Regions from separate parts of the Caldicoprobacter guelmensis genome, predicted to be linked through region 2. Evidence: a T-box and tRNA genes for the amino acid it is inferred to sense, from the RefSeq annotation. Region 2 holds a T-box; the other holds one or more tRNA genes.
What was found. A T-box is a leader RNA that pairs with one kind of tRNA and senses whether it is charged. The one in region 2 lies ahead of ileS (isoleucine--tRNA ligase), so its partner is inferred to be a tRNA-Ile.

Region 1 (5,384 bases), on a different contig from region 2:
GCGGCAAATACTTCTATTTCATATTTTAAAGCATCAAATGCTTTTTGTAAACGATAAACTAGTTCTTGGACTATGAAGACTTCGGTGGGGTAATGCCCTACGGCTATTACGACCATGCCCAACTCTGCTGCAGCCTGGGCTTCGTGGTATTTCAATTCACCTGTCAAAAAAACCTGGGCACCGCTTGAATAAGCCTTGCTTATCAGGCTACCACCCGCTCCCCCGCAAATTGCCACCGTTTGTATTTCTGTGTCCCTCCACCCTGCCACTTGAACATTTGAAACACCTAAATCGTTACATACTTTATCTACAAATTCCTTAAGCAACATGCTGTGCTGCAGTTTCCCAATTCTTCCTAAGCCGTGCTTTTCAATGCGATTGGCTAGCGGATATACATCATAAGCCACTTCTTCGTAAGGATGAACCTCAAGCATGGCTTTGATAACCCTATCCAGCCGATTCGCTGAAACAATAGTTTCCAGCCGCACCTCTTCTACCCTTTCAAGCCGTCCCTGCTGGCCAATATAGGGATTGGTTCCTTCGAGGGGCATAAAGGTACCTGTGCCGTTAATCTGAAAGGTGCAGTGGCTGTAATTGCCTATCCATCCTGCTCCCGCCCCGGCCATAGCATCCATAACCCTATCCTCATGCCCCTTTGGAATAAACACCACTATTTTGTACAGCCTTTCCCTCTGGTCAACGCTCAAAGGCTTGACATCCTGCAGGCCCAAACGCGCGGCCAAAACGTCATCCACTCCGCCAGACACCTTGTCCAGGTTGGTATGAGCACAATAGGCTGCTATGCCGTTGCGCGCCAGAAGATACACCAGTCGCTCCCTGCCCACATCACTGCGGAGGCTTCTCAACTTTTCAAATATGACAGGGTGGTGCGAGATGAGCATGTTAGCCCCCTTTCGTACGGCCTCATATACTATATCCTCAGTTACATCCAGACACACCATGACCTTTCGCACCTCATCTTCCAATCCCCCCACGAGCAGGCCTACATTATCCCATTCCTCCGCAAGGTAAGAAGGAGCTATCTCTTCCATCACCTTTATCACCTGTCGTACCGTGTAACCCATAGGTAAACCTCCTTATAACTTTCTAGCTTGCGTTTGAATTCGTCAAGCGCTTTTTTAGAGTCTGGCATCCCTTGCGTCTCCAGCTGCTGTATGATGGCCGCTGCCTTGGCCATTTTGTGTTCTATAAACTCCTTGAGCAAGGGATCCCTCTTTTTAATGAGCATATACCCTATATCATAATAGACATCCTCAGGGATGTATTGCCTGCCATGCCGGGCTACAATGACCTCATAGAACTTGCCGTTTTCACGCGCTAGCGATTCATCCACCATCATATATCCATTGTCAACCAGCCATCTCCTTAGCAAGCTCTGACCTTTCATCGGCTGCAGCACAAAGGTTTCAACGCTGGCCGCCACCTGAGGAGCCCTACTTAAAATATCCCTTATCAGCAGGCCCCCCATTCCAGCCATTACCACCGTATCCACCTCACCCGGGTGTATGACCGACAGGCCATCTCCCACCCTTGTCTCAATTTTATCTTCCAACCCATACTCCTTTATGAGCGCCTCCGCTTTTTTAAGCGACGCAGCGCTTATATCAGTCACAATGGCTCTTTCTACAATGTCGTTTTTGACCAGCCAAACGGGAAGCCGCCCGTGATCGGCCCCCACATCCGCAACGCACTTTGAAGGAGGCACCATCCTAGCAACGCTGAGCAACCTATCTTTCAACCGCATCTCATCACCTTAAATAAAAAAACACCGTTTTTACCCGGCGTTGTTGTTACTCAAAAAAGCCTTTTACATGCCACCAGCATTTTAGTTAAACTTATTTCAATAAAATCTACAGATTTTCCTTATCAACCGAGACTACCACCACTATCAACTTTAGACTACGAATTTTAAAACATTTTTATGCTCTCACTTAAACTTTATCTCAGCCAGCCAATAACAAATAAAATGGTGGGCCTTCAGGGATTCGAACCCCGGACCAACCGGTTATGAGCCGGCTGCTCTGACCGCTGAGCTAAAGGCCCACAAAAACCCCGCAGTTGCCAACAAACAACTGCAAATGATATTATACCGCAACCCCCTTGTTCAGTCAATAGGTAAAAAATTCGCAGAAAAAGAAGGATCCAGCACCTCCTTTTATTTTTGACGATGCCGAACCCTTCAGTCCAGAAAATCCTTGAGCTTCTTGCTTCTGCTGGGATGCCTTAGCTTCCTTAACGCCTTGGCTTCAATCTGGCGAATCCTCTCCCTGGTGACGTTAAACTCCCTTCCCACTTCTTCCAACGTGCGCGCCCTGCCGTCGTCAAGCCCAAATCGCAACCTTAAAACCTTTTCCTCCCTCGGCGTCAACGTATCGAGCACTTCCTTAAGCTGTTCCTTGAGCAGGTTATAGGCAGCTGCCTCAGCCGGTGCAGGGGCGTCCTCATCGGGTATGAAATCTCCCAGGTGGCTGTCCTCCTCTTCCCCTATCGGAGTTTCAAGCGAAATGGGTTCCTGGGCAATCTTTAATATTTCCCTCACCTTTTCCTCTGAGATGCCCATCTCCCTCGCAATCTCTTCAGGCTGGGGTTCACGGCCATATTCCTGAAGCAGTTGTCGCGAGACCCTGATAAGCTTATTGATGGTCTCCACCATATGAACCGGAATTCTTATGGTCCTGGCCTGGTCAGCTATAGCCCTGGTTATGGCCTGGCGGATCCACCAGGTAGCGTATGTGCTGAACTTATAACCCTTCCTGTAATCAAATTTTTCCACCGCTTTGATAAGGCCCAGGTTGCCTTCCTGTATAAGGTCAAGGAAAAGCATTCCCCGTCCCACGTACCGCTTGGCAATGCTGACCACCAAGCGGAGATTGGCCTCAATCAGCCTCCTCTTTGCCTCCTCATCGCCCTGTTCCATCCTCTTGGCAAGCTCTATCTCCTCCTCTGCAGTAAGCAGAGGTACCTTCCCTATCTCCTTAAGGTACATCCTCACGGGGTCATCTATGCTAACGCCTTCAGGAAGGCTAAGGTCCAAATCTTCCTCAAGGTTTATATCTTCAGGTACTGCTTCTTCATCCAGCACATCTATGCCCAAGGATTCAAGGGTGTCATATATCTTCTCGATCTGCTCGGGGTCCAAGTCAACATCCTCCAATACATCCATTATTTCCTTATACGTCAAGACACCCTTTTCTTTACCCCTGTCAATCAGCTCTTTTATCTTCTTCAGTTTATCATTCTTTTGCTTGTTTTCTTCGTTTTTCATAATATCCCCTCCTTTCTGTGTCGGCTTGCTGCAACCTTTCTGGTCAATACAGCCATCTCGCTCAGCAGGGCTCTGTAGGTGTCGGTTGCCTGTTTCCCTTCCTGTTCCATTTGCCTTATTAACCTTACAACCTCCTGTCTGCGCTTTTCCAAATTGTGATACATTATCTCATCTATGCAATCCGAAATAAATTTATCAATATTATCGTACTCCACAGGCAATTCAAATATTTCAACCATTTGCTGTATTTTATCCTGGTCCTGTATACTACTCAAAACCTGCGGAATACTGACCTCCTTACCCGAATTAAGAAGCTCCACAACTATGTTAAAGATTTCCCTATTTATGGGCTCTTCAAAATACTGTGGTTCAACTTTCTCAACTACCTTTTTCGCCAACCAATTGCTGCTTGCCATCAAGTTGACCAAATACCTTTCTGCTTTTATATGACTAGGCATGGACTCCTTTCCACCAGGCATCTTATCGATATACCTATTATTACCAATCAATTGCCTTTTTACACCCTCTTTTTGCGCCGAACCCTCAAGCTGAGCAATCTGCTGATACAAAAGCCTGGATGAAAAACCCGTCTGAGCTTCCAAACGCTGTATATGGACATCCCTCTCAAGCAAATTGGGCACTTGTATCAATATCTTAGCAGCTTCCGTGGCGTATCTTGCCCGTCCTTCGGAAGTTTGAAGGTCATACTGGCTGCGTAGCCTGTCAAGCTTGTAATCCACTAAAGGCACAGCCTTGTCCATAAGCTTTTTAAAGAATTCGGCACCATATTTCCTCAAGACTTCATCGGGGTCCATGCCTTGGGGAAACAGGATAACCTTTACTTTAAGCCCTGCATCCTGAAGTATATCAAGCCCCCTCAGAGTGGCCTTTTGCCCGGCTGCATCGCCATCATAAGCTATATATACCTGTTGGGTATACCGCCTTATGACCTTTGCCTGCTGCTGCGTCAGCGACGTCCCCAGCGATGCCACCGCAGTTTTAAAGCCAAACTGATGGAGGGTTACCACATCCATATACCCCTCTGCTATGATAATATAGTCAAGCGAAGAAGCTTTCCTCACAAGGTTTAGGCCAAATAGAGTACTGCCTTTGTGAAAAACCGGGCTTTCGGGCGAATTCAAATACTTAGGAAGCGAATCATCAAGCACCCTTCCACCGAACCCCACCACCAACCCCCTGGGCTTGATGATGGGGAAAATCACCCGATTGCGAAACCTGTCATAGGTTCTACCTTTAGTGGAGACCACTATACCTGCCTGGATGAGAAGTTCCTCTTCAAAACCCTGCTTCAAGAGGTATTGTTTTGCATTTTCCCAGCCATCTGGAGCATAGCCTATACCAAATCTCCTGATGATATTAAGGTCTAGACCTCGGGCCTTCAAGTAAGAAAGCGCTTGTCCCCCCTCAGGCGAAAACAGCATTCTGTGGTAGTACCTTGCAACCTCACGGTTGACTTCATATATCCTTTCTGTCCTGCTCTTTGACCTTATAAACTCTTCCGCATCGGTAGTTTGAGGCAGAGCCATGCCCACTCGCTCCGCCAAGAACTTTACCGCTTCCACAAACTCCAGCTTTTCCACTGCCATTATGAAGGTAAAAACATTGCCTCCCACACCACACCCAAAGCAATGGTACAGCTGCTTTTCGGGATTGACGTGGAAAGATGGAGTCTTTTCAGCATGAAAAGGGCACAACCCAACAAAACCTCTACCTTGAGGTTTTAAATGTACGTATTCCGATATTACATCGACTATATCATTTCTCTCTCTCACCTCATCAATCCACTCATCGGGGAGGAATATTCCCATTTTCTCTTCACCTAACCCAAAATATATTCGACATAACTCTTGATTTTCCTCTTTAAATTTTATAAAATTTTTAAAGGGGTTTTAAACAGTTCAAATAGAGGTTATAATTCGACATCTACCCCAAAAATCCTTCTTTACTCTTTATTTTTTTTTGCCCTTAACTCGAACATAAAAGCAAAAGCTCTACCTCTAGTATTTTCAACATCTCCCGTGACTTTTATACTCCTACACCCAACACTCCAGAGGGGATAAACAGGGTATAAAACATC
Region 2 (5,384 bases):
TTGCCTATCTCGCGCGTCACACGGCGAGTAAACGGAGTGTCACCCGGCCAACACGGGCGCCCCTCTTCCATAGGCAGAGTTATGTCTATCCATTTCATCCTAATCCCTTCCCTTCTTTGAAACTCTTTATCCCATTTTTAAACAAATCTTTTGCTCGATTGCGACATTCAACCATAATTTGTGTTACACCATTTTTATTGTGTTATTTAACATCCCAACCATGACCATAGCAGATTATAAATTCCCTGTCAATTACATTTTAACCCTATTCTTATAAAATCAAAAAAGGGAACAAAAAGGATGGGATAACACCCCATCCTTTTTGTTCCCCCTACTTCTTCACCACCGTAAACGTTACCCTCTCATCGTTAATGTTCCATTCCTTGGTATATCCTTCGGCGCTTCCCTCCATTATCTCCTGCGCCAGGACCTCCTCGGCTATTGCCTCCTTGTTACGCTCAATTATGGCAGCAATCCTATCGTTGTCGCGATAATACAGAGCGATCCGGTCTGTTACCTCAAAGCCAGCTTCCTTCCTCATGTTCTGCACCTTGCTGACGATCTCGCGCACAAAGCCTTCCTCTATGAGTTCAGGTGTTAAGTTGGTATCAAGGGCAACGGTGATGCCGTGCTCGCTCTCCACCACAAAGCCCTCCATGTGTCCGGTCTCGATGAGCACGTCATCCCTGGTGAGTTCTACCGTCGTGCCATCCACAGTCAGCACAAACGGCCTGCCATTTTCAAATTCCTGTAGCGCTTTCTTGCCGTCCACAGCCTTGAGAGCCTCTGAAATTCTAGGCACCAGCTTGCCGTATTTGGGCCCCACGGCTTTGAGCTGGGGCTTGACGGTCACGACGGTAAACCTGTCAACGTCGTCGGTCAGTATCACTTCTTTGACGTTGAGCTCATCCTTGACCAGCTCGATGAAGCTTTCGGGCAGGCTGTGATTCAGCTTTGCATACAGGGCTTTAAGCGGCTGGCGTATCTTTATGTTGGCTGTATTGCGGCAGGCACGGCCCAGGCTCACAAGCTTGAGCACCATATCCATGTTCTTTTCCAGTTCCTCGTCTATCCATTTTGGATTAGACTGTGGGTAATCGCACAGGTGCACGCTCTCAGGAACATCATCCCTCACACTCTTCACCAGGTTGCAGTATATCTCTTCTGTGACGAAAGGCACAAAGGGCGCCGCCAGTTTAGCCAGCTCCACCAGCACAGTATATAAAGTCATATAGGCGTTTATCTTGTCCTGAGGCATGCCCTTCTGCCAGAAGCGCTCACGGCTTCTCCTGACATACCAGTTGCTTAAGTCATCAACAAAGTCCTGTATGGCCCTCGCCGCTTCAGTGATGCGATAGTTGCTCAAGCTGCAATCGACAAAAGCTATAAGCGAGTGCAGCCGCGACAGTATCCACCTGTCCATCACCGACAGCTTATCGTAGTCTAGCGCATACTCGGTGGGATTAAACTGGTCAATGTTGGCGTACAACACGAAAAATGCATAGGTATTCCACAGGGTGCCCAAGAACTTCCTTTGAACCTCGCTTACAGCCTCCTCAGAGAAACGGCTGGGCAGCCATGGTGCGCTGTTTACGTAGAAGTACCACCGTACCGCGTCGGCCCCCTGGCGATCAAGTACCAACCACGGGTCAACCACATTGCCCTTGTGCTTGCTCATCTTCTGACCATCTTTGTCCAGCACAAGGCCCAGCACGATGACGTTCTTATATGCCGGCTGGTCAAACAGCAGCGTAGAAATCGCCAGCAAGGTATAAAACCATCCGCGGGTCTGGTCAATGGCCTCGCTTATGAAGTCGGCAGGGAAGTTCTCATTAAAAAGTTCCTGATTTTCAAAAGGATAATGCCACTGGGCAAAAGGCATGGACCCAGAATCAAACCAGCAGTCGATAACCTCGGGTACCCTCTTCATTTTATTGTTGCCGCACACAGGACACTTCAAGAATACCCGGTCAATATACGGCTTGTGAAGCTCGATATCATCAGGCACGTCCTGCCCCATTTCCTTAAGCTCTGCTATGCTACCCACCACATGCCTGTAGCCGCATTCGCACTCCCATATTGGAAGCGGAGTACCCCAGTACCGTTCTCGGCTCAAACCCCAGTCAACCACATTCTCCAGGAAGTTGCCGAACCGGCCATCTCTTATGTGCTCGGGCAGCCAGTTGATCTGGCGGTTGTTCTTGAGCAGCTGCTCCTTTACCGCCGTCATCTTGATAAACCAGGTATCCCTAGCATAGTACAGCAGAGGAGTATCACATCGCCAGCAGAAGGGATAAGAGTGCTCATACTCCATGACGTCATACACCAGGTTTCTCTGTTGCAGGTGCTTTATTATCTCGGGGTCAGCATCCTTGACAAACATGCCCTTCCACGGCTCAACAGCGTCCACAAACTTACCTTCAGTATCCACCAGCTGAACAAAAGGCAGGTCGTACTGCCTACCCACCTTGGCGTCATCTTCACCGAAAGCAGGAGCGGTGTGGACTATGCCGGTACCTTCACTTAATGTCACAAAGTCGTCTGCCACTACATAATAAGCCTTTTTGTCTACTTTGACGAATTCAAACAGCGGCTCGTACTCCATACCTACCAGCTCTGCGCCGCTCATACGCTCCAATACTTCATACTCTTGTTTGAGCACGGTAGGAGCCAACGCCTCGGCCAAAATGTATATCTCGTCTCCACACCTTACCTTTACATAGGTCTCTTTGCCGTTGACGGTAAGCGCCACGTTGGACGGAAGCGTCCAGGGCGTGGTTGTCCACGCCATGAGGAAGGTGTTATCCTGCCCCTTCACTTTAAATTTTACGTAAATAGACGGGTCCTTCACCTCTTTGTAACCCTGAGCCACTTCATGGCTGGACAGCGAAGTACCACAACGCGGACAATAGGGTACTACCTTGTGACCCTTATACAAAAGCCCTTTCTCCCATATCTTCTTAAGGGCCCACCAAACCGACTCGATGTATTCGTTGTAATAGGTGACATAAGGGTTTTCCATGTCGGCCCAATAGGCTACCCTTTCGCTCATCCGCTCCCATTCCTGCTTGTATCTCCACACGCTCTCCTTACACCTGTGAATAAATGGCTCTATGCCATACTTCTCAATCTCTGGCTTGCCGTTTATACCTAATTCTTTCTCTACCTCAAGCTCAACCGGTAAACCGTGGGTATCCCATCCTGCCTTACGCAGCACCTTGTACCCTTTCATGGTCTTATACCGCGGGATGATATCCTTTATCACGCGGGTCAATATATGCCCTATGTGTGGTTTACCGTTTGCCGTAGGCGGTCCATCGTAAAAGGTAAAGGTAGGACAACCTTCCCTAATCTGTATGCTCTTTTCAAATATGCGGTTTTGCTTCCAGAATTCCAGTATTTTTTGTTCCCTCTGTGCAAAATCCAGGCTGGTTGAAACCTTTTGATACATACCGTCCCCTCCATTAATTTTATTAAATTCATTAGAACATATTAATGGATTACCGTGCACATCAGGGAGTAGATGCTCCTTATTTTATAGAGCAAATTTACCATCGGTAAGATATCCACAGGGCAGTAAAAGCCCAATCTCCCTCAGGTGTGCATTTATTACTACCTCTTTATACAATCAAGCGCAAACAGAAATTTTTGTTTAAAACCTAAAAATCTGGCGGTACAGCTACAAAACTCCCACACTATGCCAAAAACAAAAGCCTTTCATCCATAACCAGGACGAAAGGCTTTCCTTCCGCGGTACCACCTGATTTGGTACACGACAGGCGTGTACCCTCTCTTTACGCATACAGGGATTCCCTATATGCTCCCTCTGTAACGGCAGGGCTCCGTCCCAGCCTACTCATGTGTTGCTCTCTGGCAACACTTTTCGGTCGGCCGTTCCGGGGTGATATTCAGCACCTTCGTTGTGGACCGGGCTCGCACCATCCCCGGCTCGCTGCACCATCAAAGGTACCTACTCCTCCCCTTCATCACGTTTTTCTCAAGTATCTTATCTGCTCGATCCCCGTTTGCAAGTATTATAATCAAAATGTGCCCATTTGTAAAGGCCTGGTTGCAATTTTCATTTACAGTTGTCCACAAAAGCGTAGTAGATTGCCCTAACTGCGCGTTCCATATCTTCGTTTTCAACTCCTACGATTATGTTGATCTCGCTGGACCCCTGATCGATCATCCGTACATTGATGCCTTCATTGCCCAGTGCTGTAAACAACTTTGCCGCTATGCCAGGGGTGTGGGCCATACCACGGCCAACAGTGGCAATGAGCGCCATGTTGGAATGAACCTCCACTGAATCGGGCTGAAGCTGCTCTTTGATCTCCTCAATCACCTTTTCCAACTTGCCATCCAGTTGAGAATCGGCAATTACCAGCGATATGGTGTCTATGCCCGAAGGCATGTGTTCAAAGGAGATCCCATTGGATTCGAGGATGGAAAGAAGCCTCCTTCCAAACCCCAGTTCCACGTGCATAAACGTCTTCTCTATGGCAATCACCGTGAACCCCTTTTTGCCGGCTACTCCCGTTATAGCCCCTGTACAGGTAACCGGTTCGGCTTCATTGACAATTAAGGTCCCTGGCTCCTCGGGCGCATTGGTATTCTTTATGTGGACTGGAATGCCGGCCTTTTTAACCGGAAATATGGAATCCTCATGAAGCACGCTGGCTCCCATATACGCCAGTTCCCGCAACTCACGGTAGGTGATCTTGCGAATGGGCTTTGGATTTTCGACTATGCGCGGGTCAGCCATCAAAAAACCCGAAACATCAGTCCAGTTTTCGTATACTTCGGCATTCACTCCCCGCGCTATTATAGCGCCTGTAATATCGGAACCCCCTCGAGGGAAGGTCTTTATCTCGCCGTTTGGCATTGAACCGTAAAAGCCGGGTATAACAGCCCGTTCATGCCGGCTTAAGCATCTTGCCACAGCTTCATTGGTGCGCTCGCTGTCAAACATCCCTCTTTCATCAAAAAATATTATATCGGCGGCATCAACAAAGTCATATCCCAGAAACTTCGCCATGATAATGGCGTTCAAATACTCGCCTCGGCTTGCAACATAGTCTGCAGAAGCTCCAGCAGCAATCCTCTCCCTTATCTCCTTAAGCAGCGGCTCCACATCCAAATCCAGGTTTAAGTCCCTGATTATATCCCTAAAGCGCTGCGCTATAGCCTCAAATACCTCGCCAAACTCCTCTCCCAGGCTGGCTTTTTTATGACATGCATATAAGAGGTCGGTTATCTTGGTATCGCCGCTGTGACATTTCCCGGGTGCAGACACCACAACATACTGCCTTCGTGGGTCTTCCATTATTATCCTATACACCTTGCGAAACTGTACAGCATTTGCAAGGGACGTGCCCCCAAAT

Region 1: it has a tRNA-Ile gene. The T-box ahead of ileS (isoleucine--tRNA ligase) is inferred to sense a tRNA for this amino acid. The anticodon was not compared.

Annotation. Positions count from the first base shown of each region.
Region 1 covers NZ_JAFBDW010000002.1:182,070-187,453, reverse strand. Annotated here, with positions in the region: gene JOD02_RS03410 (Nif3-like dinuclear metal center hexameric protein) at 1-1,085, opposite strand, end outside; gene JOD02_RS03405 (tRNA (adenine(22)-N(1))-methyltransferase) at 1,061-1,759, opposite strand; tRNA gene JOD02_RS03400 (tRNA-Ile) at 1,989-2,064, opposite strand; gene rpoD (RNA polymerase sigma factor RpoD) at 2,201-3,286, opposite strand; gene dnaG (DNA primase) at 3,283-5,115, opposite strand; gene JOD02_RS03385 (deoxyguanosinetriphosphate triphosphohydrolase) at 5,333-5,384, opposite strand, start outside.
Region 2 covers NZ_JAFBDW010000004.1:213,382-218,765, reverse strand. Annotated here, with positions in the region: gene JOD02_RS07140 (cyclase family protein) at 1-98, opposite strand, end outside; gene ileS (isoleucine--tRNA ligase) at 332-3,451, opposite strand; T-box leader at 3,726-3,996, opposite strand; gene JOD02_RS07130 (aspartate kinase) at 4,079-5,384, opposite strand, start outside.